2 regions of the Paenibacillus spongiae genome follow, and region 2 is predicted to be linked to the other one. Evidence: predicted binding sites of a transcription regulator. Region 2 holds the regulator's gene; the other holds the start of a gene.
What was found. The regulator LexA, encoded in region 2, represses DNA repair genes until DNA is damaged. The targets are predictions, from matches to a motif close to CGAACATATGTTCG.

Region 1: L1F29_RS08700 (YhjD family protein) is a predicted target of LexA. The motif match lies at 2,279-2,292, and genes of this name have one in related genera.

What each region holds. Positions count from the first base shown of each region.
Region 1 covers NZ_CP091430.1:1,902,039-1,909,885, forward strand. Annotated here, with positions in the region: gene ytvI (sporulation integral membrane protein YtvI) at 1-289, shown strand, start outside; gene L1F29_RS08685 (spore coat associated protein CotJA) at 610-834, shown strand; gene L1F29_RS08690 (spore coat protein CotJB) at 836-1,099, shown strand; gene L1F29_RS08695 (manganese catalase family protein) at 1,130-1,699, shown strand; gene L1F29_RS08700 (YhjD family protein) at 1,846-2,259, opposite strand; gene L1F29_RS08705 (Mrp/NBP35 family ATP-binding protein) at 3,140-4,222, shown strand; gene L1F29_RS08710 (DUF362 domain-containing protein) at 4,241-4,477, shown strand; gene L1F29_RS08715 (YhcN/YlaJ family sporulation lipoprotein) at 4,569-5,183, opposite strand; gene L1F29_RS08720 (polysaccharide deacetylase family protein) at 5,291-6,061, opposite strand; gene L1F29_RS08725 (DMT family transporter) at 6,166-6,480, opposite strand; gene L1F29_RS08730 (DMT family transporter) at 6,481-6,822, opposite strand; guanidine-I (ykkC/yxkD leader) riboswitch at 6,950-7,055, opposite strand; gene L1F29_RS08735 (HAD family hydrolase) at 7,304-7,847, shown strand, end outside.
Region 2 covers NZ_CP091430.1:4,356,636-4,364,482, forward strand. Annotated here, with positions in the region: gene L1F29_RS19760 (aldo/keto reductase) at 1-400, opposite strand, end outside; gene L1F29_RS19765 (DUF896 domain-containing protein) at 442-627, opposite strand; gene L1F29_RS19770 (LysM peptidoglycan-binding domain-containing protein) at 731-1,105, opposite strand; gene lexA (transcriptional repressor LexA) at 1,296-1,916, shown strand; gene L1F29_RS19780 (SRPBCC family protein) at 2,171-2,662, opposite strand; gene glnA (type I glutamate--ammonia ligase) at 2,981-4,309, opposite strand; gene L1F29_RS19790 (MerR family transcriptional regulator) at 4,337-4,747, opposite strand; gene L1F29_RS19795 (methionine gamma-lyase family protein) at 4,810-6,030, opposite strand; gene hflX (GTPase HflX) at 6,112-7,434, opposite strand; gene L1F29_RS19805 (AAA family ATPase) at 7,454-7,847, opposite strand, start outside.

The DNA.
Region 1 (7,847 bases), 2.5 Mb from region 2:
CACAGGCTCTGTCCTCGTTCCTTGGGCTTCGTACCTGATTCTGACCGGCGCTACTTTCGAAGGAATCGGACTCCTGGTACTGTTTATTGTGATAACCGTCTTCCGCCGGATCGTTGAGCCGAAAGTGCTTGGCGACTCGGTTGGAATCGGAGCGTTGTCAGCATTGATCAGTCTCTATGTCGGATTTAAGCTGGTCGGCATTATCGGCGTTTTTCTCGGACCGCTCGTCGTTATTATCTATATGGCAGCCCGTAAGGCTGGACTATTTCAGTTGAAAATAAAATTGTAGCTTGTAAGCGGAACCAGTGTGCGCCTTGTGCGCATGCTGGTTTTTTTTGTGGGCAAAATGCGTGCTTTGCATCATATTACGTGACTTTTGACCTGTGACTCCATTATTACCCGGGAAATCTTTACAGCATTTGTCGAACCATTTATAGGCATTTGTCATAAGATGGGGTAGGAATGGGCGTATGCTTATGAAGCAGTATTGTTGCGAAGTTGTCCAGTGAAGCAATGCTTCACAAAACTCAAGTGTATGCTTACGAAGCAGTTTTGTTACGAAGATGTCCTTGAAGAAATGCTCCACTAAACTTTTAGGAGGAAGAGCACGTGAACGTAAGCAATCAAACCCGGGAATGGTACCCGTTTGTCGGACCGTTCGATCCTTGTCCGCCGAAGTACGTGAAGACGTATGTTGTTCCCCCCAATCAATTCATTCCCTTTCAGCCAATGAACCTACCACAGTTCCCGCTCCCGGAAGCGCTTAGACGGGGAACGTTATGGCCTGCCTTATACAGTCCGTATGATTCCAAATGCGGAACAGGAGTGACATAACATGAATACGAAGCTGGATGAACAGTACTACCACAAGCTGGAAGAGCTGCAGCAGCTTGATTTTGGCCTTGTCGAGCTGACGTTGTATCTAGACACGCATCCGAACGATATGCAGGCACTGCAGCAATTCAATCAATTGGCTCAGCAGCGCAAGCAATGCGCCTATCATTTTGAGATGCACTACGGGCCGCTGCTTCAGTACGGGCACAGCTTTTCGAAGTATCCTTGGCAGTGGGTTGAGACGCCCTGGCCTTGGCAAGTTTAAGTCGGCAGGTAACGGGGAGGAAAGGCATTCATGTGGATTTATGATAAAAAGCTGCAGTATCCGGTACGGGTCAGCAAGTGCGACCCGCAAATGGCTAAATATTTGGCTGAGCAATACGGCGGGGCCGACGGCGAACTTGCCGCCGCATTGCGCTACTTAAATCAACGTTATACGATTCCCGATAAAGTAATCGGCCTGCTGACTGATATCGGAACAGAAGAGTTTGCGCATCTTGAAATGATTGCGACGATGATCTATAAGCTGACCAAGGACGCGACGCCGGAGCAGATGAAAGCGGCTGGGCTCGGTGAACATTTTGCCTCCCATGACAGCGCATTGTTCTACAACAACGCCTCCGGCGTTCCTTGGACGGCTGCCTATATTCAAGCCAAGGGCGATCCGCTTGCCGATCTTTATGAGGATATAGCTGCAGAGGAAAAGGCACGCGCCACCTATCAATGGCTCATTGATATGACCGATGACGTGGATCTCCAAGACAGCTTGAAGTACCTCCGCCAACGGGAGATTGTTCACGCCTTGCGCTTTAAGGAAGCGGTTGAGATCATTAAGGCGGACCGGGAGACAAAGAAAGTATTTTAATTGAATTTTAGGGTGCTTTCCTGGAGCAGTTTAGCCGGGAAAGCTTTTTTTTTTGGGGGTGGAAAGCCTAATGTAGAACCACGTTAGCGATCTGTGCCTCCTTATTAGTAAGACTCGTATAAAAGTAGAGTGAACGAAGTAAGTCCTCACTGACCATATCTGTTGATAAGGGATTTTTTAACATTTGTGTTCCATCCTCTTGCTATCTCCGAAATATACGTTCCGAATCTTTTGCTGATCTCCGCCTTTACTAACTCCCGCAATAGCATAAACGAATCTTCATAGCCGCGTACCCAATATTTAAAATTCATCTGCCCCTCGAACTGACCGACGTCCGCAACTTTGATTTCATGTTCCTTTAGGAATTTCCGGACTTTAATAAGATCCTGGTGAATCCGATCAGCAAGCAATCCGCAGGAGGCCTCAAACAATAATCTCAGGGACAAGGGGTCGCTCATTAACTTCCTTCGATTTGTCTCCACTATATCCAACATAAACGGCAATAAGATGTAGTCACGCACAGCCTCTATTTCTTTGCGGGAAGGAATGTTACGCCTCATTAGAATCCCACCTCTCTACAGAACGTACGTTTGTATATTATATGTTTATATTGTTCAGAAGTAACCCTCAGTATTGATGCCAATATGTGGGTTTCTTCGAGTGGAGCCAAATACGACAAGCTTTTATTAATCAGGGAAGTTAAAAAGGCAGCATATTTATGCAACGGATCAAAGATAGATGTGTCTTGGTCTTTCTTATACCTGTTGACCAAAATCGGCGAAACACATGAAAAATTCAGTACTTTTTCCTGTTATATCTCGATGTTAAATTGTGGGCAGATGAAAGCGGCTTGACTGTGTAAATACTTCGCCCTCTATGACAGCGCCTAGTTCTACAGCAATGCTTCAGGCATTCCTAGGATGTCTGCCTTTTCCAAGACAAGGGCGATCCTCTTGCTAAGCAATACGAGGGCATTGTCACGGAGAATAAGGCTCGCGACACCTGTTGATATGACATCGATAAAGTGGGTCCTCAGGAAAGTATGAAATTACTCAGAGAGCGGGAGACTGTTTTAATGAAAGTATATGAATCGATAGGGTACTTTTCTGCACAGTATATAGTCGGGAAAAGCCCTTTTTTATTGGCTTTAGCCCTATTATCGCAACTCGCTCTTGCAATATTGCATATCCGATTATACGGGTGTATAATACAGGCGTTACTAGACACTAAAACATATTCAGCCCTGAAATAACTAACAGCCTCTCGCGGGCTGCTCACGCGTGCGCATTCCACGCTGTAAGTCCCTAAAACGGCCTTACAGCGCTCGCGTCGTTTTTCGGCGTTACAGCCTCTCGCGTGCTGCTATACGCGCCCAACCAACGCAGTAAGTCCCAAAGTTGCAATTTTTCCACCCAGTTCAAGGATTAGTAGGTGAAGCCCATGCAAAGAGAACTTGTTGAGAAAGCACTTGCCGAATTAATAGATGACGAGAGCGGAAGACCTTTTCTGGATACGGGTCTTATTCGTGACGTAATGGTCAATGAGCGCCAAGTTGCGCTAACATTGCTGCTCCATTCGGAAGAAAGCGGAGAGGAAGCCCTCTTCCGGACGAAGCTGACGGAAAAGCTGAATGCGATCGGCGTTCAAGACGTGCATATCCGTGTCAAAAGCATTACGAAACAGGAGAAGGATGCTATCGTCAGCGGAGCTTATGCCCCGAAGCCCGCTCGCATCCCAAGCGCGAAGCAGGAGCTCGCACCAATCGCATCGCCGGATTCGAGCGTGAAATTCCTCGCTGTTGCCAGCGGTAAAGGCGGCGTCGGGAAATCGACGGTCACGGTAAACCTTGCTTCGGCGCTGGTACGGGCCGGCAAGCGGGTCGGAGTTATCGATGCCGATATTTACGGGTTCAGTATTCCGCGCATGCTCGGTGTCGAGGATGTGCGCCAAACCGACAAGAATCATATCGTTCCGGTCGAACGGTATGGCATGCATATTATTTCGACCGGCTTCTTCGTATCGGAGCATAATCCCGTAATTTGGCGCGGACCGATGCTCGGGAAGATGCTGAATACGTTCTTGAATGAAGTCAAATGGCCCGAGCTCGATTATATGATTATCGACCTGCCGCCAGGAACCGGAGATGTCGCATTGGACATTAACCGGAGAATCCCGCAATGCGCGGAGATTATCGTGACGACTCCTCACGCGACGGCCAGCGGTGTGGCAACCCGGGCGGGAGCGATGGCGATTCAAACCGAGCATCGTATTCTAGGGGTTGTCGAGAACATGTCTTACTATGAAGACGAGACCGGGAAGAAGCATTACTTATTCGGACGCAGCGGCGGCAAGCAGCTGGCGGAAAGGCTGCAGACGGAGCTGCTCGCGCAAATTCCGATTGATACGCCTCCGAATGATCAGGACGAGCCTGATTTCTCGACCTCCATCTATAAGCCGGAAACGACTAACGGGGCGATTTACGCGAATCTTGCCCAGCAGGTTATTAAACAGCTTGAAGCATAATTTAAAGGATGGGACATCATGGGTTTTGTAATTACAGGTAATTGTGTCGACGAGAAAGCAGCGGATTGCGTGGACGTATGTCCGGTCGATTGTATTGCGGAAGGACCGGATCAATATTTTATCGATGTCGAGATATGTATCGATTGCGGCGCTTGCCAAGCAGCATGTCCGGTAGATGCGATTGTATGGGAAGATGAAATGACAGACGAGGACAAGGTGTTTTACGATAAAGCCGAGAAGTTTTTCAGAGGCTAACCAATCCAACGGGCATTATTTAATAAGGGCAGTCCAAGCTGAAGCCAGCTTGGATTGCCCTTATTGTTATCCGAAACCTATTGAAGCGGCATTAACGGAATGGTGCAGTTATGGTACGGCCGATATCCCGGATCAGGATTCCGGCGTCTTCCGACATGTTGCGGATCGGGTGTCCGTCCAGAGGAACCATCTGCGTTTGGAAGTTCTTTACTCTTGTATGCATGTTTTTATCCGTCGTTACATGCACTTTATATCCGGGATGTTCGCGTTCCACAGTGCGTCGAACTTCATCTGTGATTTTCGACGTGTTTTGCCCTGGTTTGACATCAAGACCGACGATAGCGTCATTGTTATGAACGACGACGGTCGCTTTATCCACGCCTTTAATGGAGGAGATATGCTTGGCCAGCTTATCGGAATGATCCTTGTGATAAGACGTATGCGTGCCAGTGCCAGTGCCATCCATCATTGTGTGAGGACCCGTCGTACGCGTCCGATTACCATCCGTCAACGTGTTATCCATGCCATACGGAGTGGTTGAACGGGTACGGAATCCGTCCGTCGTGCCGTAAGGCGCAGGCGTCGTCGTGCGGGTGCGATACCCGTCCGTACCAAGGGGAGTACCAGGGTGAGTAGTACGAGCCTTGTATTGATTTGTTTTAACACCGTCAGTAGTTCTGTTCGTTGCGCATCCAGTTGCAGTCACAATTAGCGCTGCTGATAAAACCAAGGCTCCACAGTATTTTAACATTTGGTTTATCACCTCCTGCACATAGAATGTGCGGGAAGCTGGTGAACCATACAGGGTAAAAATCAAGAACCTTTGCCACCTGCTGGCAGCTTCTTGTTGATTTCGGAAACGGACGATTTGATCAGCTCGGAAACGGTCACCAAGCGAAACCCCCGTTCCTTTAATTCAGGAAGGATGACCTCCAGTGCCGGTATCGTCTGCGAATTACCGCGCACATGATCATGGAACAGAACGATATCGCCGTTTCGTGCATTCTGCAGAACTTTATTTATAATCTTGCGTGTTCCGGGGCGGCTCCAATCCCGCGTATCCTGATGCCATGACCACATGACGGGCATCAGACCCATCCGGTTGGAAATTTGTACGATATGATCGTCATAGGTCCCGCCCGGCGGACGGAATAAAGCGGATTTCCGTCCTGTTGCCTGAATGATTTCTTTCTCCGTCCGTTCGATTTCCTCCCGGACAAGCTCCTCCGAGGCTGGCAGCTGGAAATAAACGTGATTGTACGTGTGATTGGCTACCTCATGTCCTTCGGCTACGACCCGTCTGACCACATCGGGGTACTGTGCGACACGCTTGCCCACGACGAAGAAGGTGGATTTTGCATCATAACGTTCGAGCAGGTCCAGAATTTCATTGGTCTGTCTGCGATCGGGGCCGTCATCGAAGGTGAGCGCAATCATTTTCTGATCCGTTTGGACCTCCCAAATCATTTCGCCTTTCTTCTCATAATAAAACCGGTCTTTCTTTAGGGGCGCTCCGTTTGCATCACTAGCCATCAGCAGAACCGAAAGGCAGATCATCCCGAGCAAACTTATACGTGCAAACATACGGATCCATCCTTTGCATCTTACACATGATATCGATCACTTTGTTTATCATGTCATAAGGAGCGGGATTACATGCAAAAGCTGGATGCGAAAATGGTCAAGCGCTAGGAAATCAGCTTTAATCCAACCGCTGCGCCGAGCACCATGGCAATAAACAGAATGCGCAGCGCCGTCTTTGGCTCGCCATAGACGAGCATGCCTAGAATGGCTCCGCCCGATGCGCCGATTCCCGTCCATACCGCATAAGCCGTACCCATCGGCAGCGATTTCATCGCAAGAGCGAGGAATAGGAAGCTTGCACCGAATCCGGTAAGGAGCAGCAGAAACGCCTTCCAGTTCTTGTCTTTATTCAATTTATTTATCATGGCTACCCCAAACATTTCAAACAGGCCGGCGAGAATTAAATAAGTCCATGCCATTTACGCTTCCTCCCCTTTCACTGCTTTTTTATCGGAAACAAGCTTGAGGCCGACGACTCCGGCAAGCAGCAGCAGAATAAGCAAACCTTTAGCCGCTTTGAACGGTTCGCCGAACAGCAGCGTTTCCGCCAAAACGGTGCCGGCTGTTCCCAGACCGACAAAGACGGCATAGACAGTCCCTACCGGTATATGGCGGCTGGCGGTAATCATCAAATAGAAGCTGACATAGATGGCCACTGCCGTTCCGGCCCATTCCCATGCAGAATCCGCGTGTTTCAACCCGATTACCCAGCACACCTCAAATAGTGCGGCGATAATGACTTTGACCCAATCTGATTTCATAATGGTCAACTCTCCTTTGTCTCGTGAAAATTTACCAAGGCTTCGCTGCAGCATCGGTCATAGCATCAGTTTGCCCAGTCAGGAATGCGGACCATTAAAAAAAGCCCGAGAAATATCGTTGTACGATATCTCCCGGGCTTTTGTCCCTCCGTGTATTCACGAAAAAATGGCTTCCGCGCGTTTTCCCTTGGACCAGACCGGCGTTGAACCGCGGAACCCTAGAAAACCTTCGTATGAAATTATGTACTACTTTAGTGTATGTTCAAAGAAAAATCAATGGCAAATTTTACCTTGAGAGAAGGGGGACGGATTCAGGTAAAGATGCCGAATGTTTGGATGGCTAAGACCGCAGGATATCGAACGCGGAAAGTGGTAGAATAGGGCATATGCTTCCGAAGACAGTTTTGCTCGTATTCGCTCCTTCGGCAGCGAATACGAGCAAAACTTTTAGGTGGTAATGCTTTGAAGGGAGAGAAATAAACTGAACGATTATAACAAACTGCCGGAGCCTCAGGCGCTCATATTCGATATGGACGGCACATTATTCGAGACGGATACGCTGCTCCTAAGCGTACATGAGCGTATTTTTACAACGCTTCGGGAGGAAGGGCTGTATGAGGGACCGAACCCGCCGGTGGAGAAGCTGCTGGGCTGTCTCGGCATGCTGCTGGAGGATATTTGGAAAATCGTGATGCCAGGCAGCTCGGATGCGGCTCGCGAACGAGCGGACGTGTTGATGCTGCAGTACGAGCTGGAAGGTCTCGCAGCCGGCGAGGGCACGTTATATCCTCATGTTGAGACGACACTCCGCGAGCTTAAAGCGCGGGGCCGCAAGCTGTTCGTCGCCAGCAACGGACTGGAGGCATACGTAAAGGGCGTGGCGGAGTATCGCGGGATTGCCGGACTGTTCGACGGCTTGTACAGCGCAGGCGAATACAAGACGGCGTCGAAGGTAGAGCTTGTCGCAAGACTCCTCGAAGACCACAATATTAAGACGGCTTGGATGATCGGCGACCGTTCATCCG
Region 2 (7,847 bases):
GCGTCCGAAGCGTTTCCTCAATAGGAGTGGCATGATCCCACACATGGACTTGATACAAATCGATATAGTCGGTTTGCAGCCTCTTCAAACTGGCGTCAAGCCCGTCCATAATATGCTTTCTCGAAATACCCGCGCCATTCGGATGATCGGCTGTGGTCATGCGAACCTTCGTAGCGAGAACAATCTCTGAGCGGCGATCCTTGATCGCCTTGCCTACGATTTCTTCGGACCGGCCGGATACGTAGACATCTGCCGTATCGAGGAAATTCCCGCCTTGCTCCATGAAACGGTTGATCATTTCGATAGATTCTTCTTCACTGGTTGTATTGCCGAAGGTCATCGTGCCGAGACAAAGCTCGGATACAGCTAATCCGCTCCGGCCTAACAGACGGTATTGCATGTGAATCCCCCTTCTTTGCGTTTGTATATCCGAAGGTTCGGTCAGTGCTTTATACTGTCATCCCCATCTACCAATGTAATGCTATCCAGCTGGACGCGGAAATTCCGCTTGAAGTTGTCCAAATATTGACGTCGAAGCTCGGCACGTTCCAGCGTCTCTTCTTCCGTCAATCCGATCGTCTTATGCTTTCTTGCGAGTTCATTGATTCTTGCGATTATCTTTTCCAAAAAAAGACTCCTTCCTATGTTTCCAATGCACGTATATTCCACTCTTTACTTTGACCTTTTAACGGTCTAATGTCAAGAAAACCGCAAAAAAACGGCGGACTTCTTAGTCCGCCGGTACGATTAAAGTTTGACCTACCTTGAGCATGCTGCTGCTCAGTTGATTGCGTTCCTTCAAATTATAAACAATTCGCCGCAGGTCGTCTCCTTCCTCACGGACGGTTCCGGCGATCTTCCACAGTGTGTCCCCGGCCCCTACAACAATGACCTTCTCCCCTGCCATTGGCGCTGCAGGCTCTCCTCCGCCGGCAAATCCTTTCATGAGCATGAAGCCGAAGAATAACACGATGAAAAATACGCCTACTATTGCTAATCGCAGCATCATTCTCTCCACGCGCCGGTCATTGGCTTGACGCTTCGAACGATTGCCGTTATTCACTTTGTCTTTATTGTAATTGTAAGTAGAGATTGCTGTCATCATATCTCATTACCCCCAAACGTTTGTTCTGTTCTTGTTGAAATTAGAATAACACGAACATTCGTTTGGCGTCAACTGTTTTTGGAACGTTTGTTCGCATGCGAATGCGAACCTCTGTTTCTCGAACTTATGTTTGTACGAACTCCGGTTCTGTGTTATAATTTGACACAAATGAACTTATGGAGTGATTCCGGTGTCGAAACTTTCCAACCGCCAGCAGGCGATACTTGAATTCATTAAGACCGAGGTTCGGGAGAAGGGCTATCCGCCTTCCGTCCGTGAGATTGGCGAATCGGTCGGCCTTGCTTCAAGCTCTACCGTCCACGGCCACTTGGACAGATTGGAGAAGAAAGGATTGATCCGTCGGGATCCGACGAAGCCGAGGGCCATCGAAATTTTGGATCAGGACATGACCGATCTGCCGTTCCCGCTTGCCATCGCCAAAGTGCCTGTCGTCGGTAAAGTCACAGCTGGTATTCCAATTACAGCTACCGAGAACATCGAAGACTACTTTCCGCTGCCGGCGGACCGTGTGGGAGACGATACCGTCTTCATCCTGAATATTATGGGCGAGAGTATGATTGAAGCCGGTATTCATGACGGCGACTATGTTATTGTCCGCCAGCAGCAAACCGCAAGCAATGGCGATATCGTCGTTGCGATGACAGAAGACGACGAAGCTACGGTGAAGACGTTCTACAAGGAGAAGGATCACATTCGGCTCCAGCCGGAGAACGCGACCATGGAACCGATTCGCTTGCGCAATGTGACTATTCTCGGCAAAGTCATCGGACTTTTCCGGGACATTCACTAGTACCGCATAATAAGAAGGGGCTGTCTATCAACCGCTGCATAAGCGATTGGTGGACAGCCCCTTCTTTATCAACCGCACGGAGCGGATCGCAAGAACATTACGCGAGCACGCCATGATGTTCTTGCGGTAATTCGTTCAATCATCTATTATTGGCCAGCAGCAATTCATACACCGTGAAGAGCAGAAGGATAAATTTGTGTGAATACCGGCGTCTGAAGCGATAACAAGCACATTCTGATTTCGCGGCGATTTGTTTAATTTACATCGTCATGCTTCAGTTGTTCGAACACTTTCACATACTCCTCGTATTTCACTTTCCATATGTCTTTTCTAGATTCTATGATTCTGCCGTCAAGAATAGCTTCGATGACATCCAGACAAACATCCCACCCTGCTATATCTCTGGGGGTATGATCCGTTATCTTCGTAATCTTCTCGATAAAGACCAACCGGCAGCCCTCCGGCTCCGCCTCGAGTTCGAAACGAACACGGTCTGCATCCCATGTGTACTCGAGCACAGAGTTGTTTCGGAACTCGATGATTTCCATTTCGTCATACGTGCCATCCTGCATGTCGAACTTGATCGTACCGCCTTCGCGAAGGTCATCAATCCGCAGCTCGGAAAACCACTGGGCAAGCTTATCGTTTTCAGTCAACATTGCCCATACGTCCTCGACGGTATGCTTCAGATGTCTTTCGAATCGAGCTATAACGAGCTCATCAGCCTTGCTTATCTTAGCTAGCATTAGAATAATCTCCTCCTGTACGATCAAATAGAATCCCCCTCGATATCCGAGGATAAGACATACCTATCCTTCAGTATCAAGCTCCAAATCGCTCCTGTTACCAGCATGCAGCTGCTATTTATTTTTCCTCGAATCTCGCAGCTTTCAAGAAATCGCACCTCTATAGAGTCATTCACTTTTACCGTTAATCCGACAATCCGATTACAAAAAAAAGGTCTTGGGTGCAGCTCGGGGGCAGCCCGATCCTATCGTTCAAATCATGAACGTTGCCCCCATTTAGCTATCCCCAAAACCTTGTTAAATCGATCTTATTCTAAATTAATACAGCGTCAGATATTGATCGCGTTCCCATTGATGGACTTGCGTACGATACATATCCCACTCGATTTCCTTGAGCTCATAGAAGTGGGCAAGTGCATGATCGCCAAGGGCGTCGCAGATCACTTCGCTGCGGAGCATCTCTTCAAGGCTTTCCTTCAGGTCGAGCGGCAGGCTTGGAATCCCTTCATCCACACGCTCTTCATCCGTCATGACATAGATGTTGCGATCTGTCGGAGCCGGAACGGTCAGCTTATTCTGAATACCGTCAAGACCCGCTTTCAGCATGACAGCTAGCGCCAGGTATGGATTAGCTGCCGGATCCGGGTTACGAACTTCTACACGCGTGCTCAGACCGCGGGATGCCGGAATACGGATCATCGGGCTTCGGTTGCTTGCCGACCATGCAACATAACATGGGGCTTCATAGCCTGGAACCAGACGCTTGTAAGAGTTTACGGTCGGATTCGTAATCGCTGCGAATGCGCGGGCATGCTTAAGAATGCCGGCCATATACTGGTAAGCTGTCTGGCTCAAGCCAAGCTTGTCAGTCTCGTCATAGAACGCGTTCTTCTTCCCTTGGAACAGCGATTGGTGGCAGTGCATACCCGATCCGTTCACACCGAACAGCGGCTTCGGCATAAATGTCGCATGGAGGCCATGTTGGCGTGCAACGGTCTTGACGACCAGCTTGAAGGTTTGAATCTGGTCAGCCGCTTTCACCGCGTCCGCATATTTGAAGTCAATCTCATGTTGGCCTGGAGCTACTTCGTGATGGGATGCTTCGATTTCGAAGCCCATTTCTTCCAATGTCAGAACGATCTCGCGACGGCAGTTCTCGCCCAGGTCGGTAGGAGCCAAGTCGAAATAGCCGCCTTGGTCGTTCAGTTCCATCGTCGGATCGCCTTTCGCGTCGGTCTTGAACAGGAAGAACTCCGGCTCCGGACCGACATTCATTGCCGTAAAGCCAAGCTCCTCGGCTTCCTTCAGCACACGCTTCAGAATGCCGCGCGGGTCACCGGCGAATGGCGTTCCATCCGGCATGTAGACGTCGCAGATCAACCGCGCAACGCGGTCTTCCGTTACCCATGGGAATACGACCCATGTATCGAGATCCGGATACAGGTACATGTCCGACTCTTCGATACGCACATAACCTTCGATGGAAGATCCGTCGAACATCATCTTGTTATCAAGAGCCTTCTCCAGCTGGCTGATCGGAATCTCCACGTTCTTGATCGTACCCAGCAAATCGGTAAATTGTAGACGAATGAAGCGGACGTTCTGTTCCTTGGCAATACGTTTAATATCCTCTGCAGTGTAGCTCATGGTTTCATCTCCTATGCTATGAATAAATTATTTCTTTGTATAAAAATGGGACAATTGGCCTTGAATCATCGAAGCCTTGCCAGGTCTCTTCTCGAGAAGCTGCTGCTTCAGCATGCGATGCAGTTGGGTCTCGGACATCTCGCGCCGCTTTACCTCCGACAGCTCGCTGACGACGGTCGCTTCTTCCGATTCCCTCGTTACCGGATTCATAACTTGCTTAATGCCGGCGATATTAACGCCCTTCTCAATTAACGATTTGATCTCCAGCAAGCGCTCGACATCATTAAAGGAAAATAATCGCTGATTGCCGGAGGTGCGCGCCGGAACGATCAATTCATGCTGTTCATAATAACGAATTTGCCGTGCGGACAAATCTGTTAGCTTCATGACGATGCCGATCGGAAAAAGCGCCATATTTCTGCGTATTTCGTCACCCATGTCCCCATCAACCTTCCAGTGTCTGTAATATGAACCTATTGTACCGCTCAACATTAAACATGTCAAGTTATGTAAGGTTTAATTACAATCAACTTTCTCTCCGCTAAAGCGGATAAAGCGTTCAGAACACCGAATTTCACATGCGCGTAGGTTAATCCGCCCTGCATGTAAGCAATGTAAGGTTCTCTAATGGGAGCATCGGCCGACAGTTCGAGGCTGCCGCCCTGCATGAAAGTTCCGGCTGCCATGATGACAGGATGCTCATAGCCGGGCATGTCCCATGGTTCCGGCACTACATGAGCGTCTACGGCGGCTGCTCGTTGTACACCTTGAACGAATGCAATGAGCTGCTCGGGATCCGTAAACTTCACAGCCTGAATAAGGTCCGTTCGCGGAGCGTCCCAGCGGGGATTGCTGTCGAAGCCCAGCTTCTCGAACATCGCCGCTGCGAACACGCTCCCTTTAAGGGCTTGTCCTACCATATGAGGCGCAAGAAAGAGCCCTTGATACATCGCACGCAATGTATCCAACGTCGCTCCAACTTCTCCTCCAATCCCTGGAGCGGTCAAACGGAAAGCGGTCAGCTCGACCGCCTTGTGAGTTCCTGCTACATAGCCCCCGGTAGGCGCGATTCCGCCTCCCGGATTCTTGATGAGCGAGCCGGCCATTAAATCGACGCCAACCTCTGTCGGCTCCAGCTCTTCCGTAAACTCGCCGTAACAATTATCGACAAAGACAAGGACGTCCGGTTTCAGCCCCTTGACTCGTTTAACCATATCGGCAATTTCTGAAACCGTAAACGATGAACGCCAGTCGTAGCCGCGGGAACGCTGAATGCCAATAACCTTCGTCCGTTCATTGATCTGTGAGGCAACCTCTTCCCAATCGACGCTTCCGTCCTTCTGGAGTTCAACCTCTCTATATCCGATGCCAAAATCCTGCAGCGAGCCCTTCCCATCACCAGGCTTACCGATCACTTTATGAAGCGTATCATACGGGCGGCCGGTAATATAGAGCAGCTCGTCTCCCGGTCTCAGTAATCCGAATAGCGCACAGCTGATTGTATGGGTACCTGATACGAAGTGAGGACGGACGAGCGCAGCTTCGGCGCCGAATACATCGGCATACACCAAATCCAGTATCTCCCGCCCTCTGTCATTATACCCGTAACCTGTCGAACCATTAAAGTGATAATCACTGACACGGTGCTTCTGGAAGGCGCGGATAACCTTCCATTGATTGCGTTCCGATATACCGTCCAATTTGCGAAAAATATCATGCACCTGCTGTTCGGTCTCTTGTGCCCAATTGTGAAGGATGTCCCATTCTGTCTGATGCAACTGCTGATCTTGCCCTTTCACTGCTTATATTCTCTCCTCTGCTGACCGGAAACCGCCTGGCTGTTCGACATACGCTTCCAGCTTGTAGCCATGCACTTCATAGTCCTGCTTGTTTAATTCGACCGTAACGCGGAGGGATTCCCCGTCCACTTCCTGGTCGACCACTTCCCCCATACGGTAGGCAAGCGCGATCAGATCGCCGCGCTCTGCGGGCAAATGATACGTGCGCGTATCCCCTGTTAATTTATCTTGAATCGTTTGACGAAGCCGCTCCAGATCATCCGCATTATACGCGCTCATCAGCAGCGTATCCTTCCCTGCGGCCGGAAGCAGGGCGGCGCAGTCGCCCGTACATTGATCAATTTTGTTATATAAGGTGATCTGTTGTTTGCCCGAGGCGCCAAGCTCGCTGAGTATTTCTTCCACGACGGCGATTTGTTCGTCGCGCATCGGAGAAGAGCTATCGACAACATGCAGGACAAGATCGGCTTCGTTCACTTCTTCTAATGTTGCACGGAAGGCTGCAATCAGATCATGCGGCAAATTTTGGATGAAACCTACCGTGTCGGTGAGAACAACTTCTTTGCCGCTCGGCAGCTCCAGCGTCCGGGATGTCGGGTCAAGCGTCGCGAACAATTGATTCTCGACATAGACGTCTGCTTTGGTCATCTCGCGAAGAATCGTGGATTTGCCCGCATTCGTATAACCGACCAGCGCTACCTGCAGAACGCCGGTCTTCCTTCTGCGCTCACGGTAAAGAATACGATGACGCACGACTTCATCGAGCTGCGCTTTCAGATCCGATATCCGGCCCCGGATGTGTCTGCGGTCGGTTTCCAGCTTCGATTCGCCCGGACCGCGCGTACCGATTCCGCCGCCCAAACGGGATAAATTTTTGCCGTGCCCGGACAGGCGCGGCAGCAGGTAGCTCAGCTGGGCAAGCTCCACTTGAATAATGCCTTCGCGAGTCTTGGCGCGCTGAGCAAAGATATCGAGAATGAGCTGGGTCCGGTCAATGATCTTCAAATCGAGCGTCTGCTCTAAGTTACGCACCTGCGCCCCGGACAGCTCCTGGTCAAATATCGCCGTCGTTGCGCCCAACTCGTCTGCGACCGCTCGCAGCTCTTCTACCTTGCCTTTTCCGATGAACCACTTGCTATCTGGCGTTTCCTTATTCTGAGTAATCGTCGTCAGCACTTCCACGCCGGCCGTCTCCGCCAGACTGACAAGCTCCTGGAGGGAATGCTCCGGATCGGTTGATTCGCGTTTAATGGAGGATGTAATTAAGCTGACGAGTACGGCTTTGTCCCGCAGACCGGTATCGGTTTCGTACGTAGATTGTCTCATCTAGGTTGGATAAACCTCCTTAATTCGATGATTTAGATTCCCACTTCAAATCTTCCGGCCGTATGCCCATCAATTCCAGCTTGCCCGGAGAACCGCTCGGATACTGGGTAAGCAGCCGAACGGCTTGATGGCGAAACGCCTTCTCAATCGTATTCCGGACATACCGTGCATTGCTGAAGGAGTACAGCGAAGCCGTCTTCTCCGCCATCAGATGCTGCCTTAATTTGAATAGCGCCTGCGGCAACAAGCAATAGTCCCTTTCCTTCGCCATCAGCTCCGCGATCTGCACCAACTGGTCAATCGTATAGTCGGGAAACTCGATCTGGATCGGAAACCGTGAAGGCAAACCCGGATTGGTCATGAGAAAATGCTCGATCTCAAGCGGATAACCGGCGAGGATGAGAACAAATTGA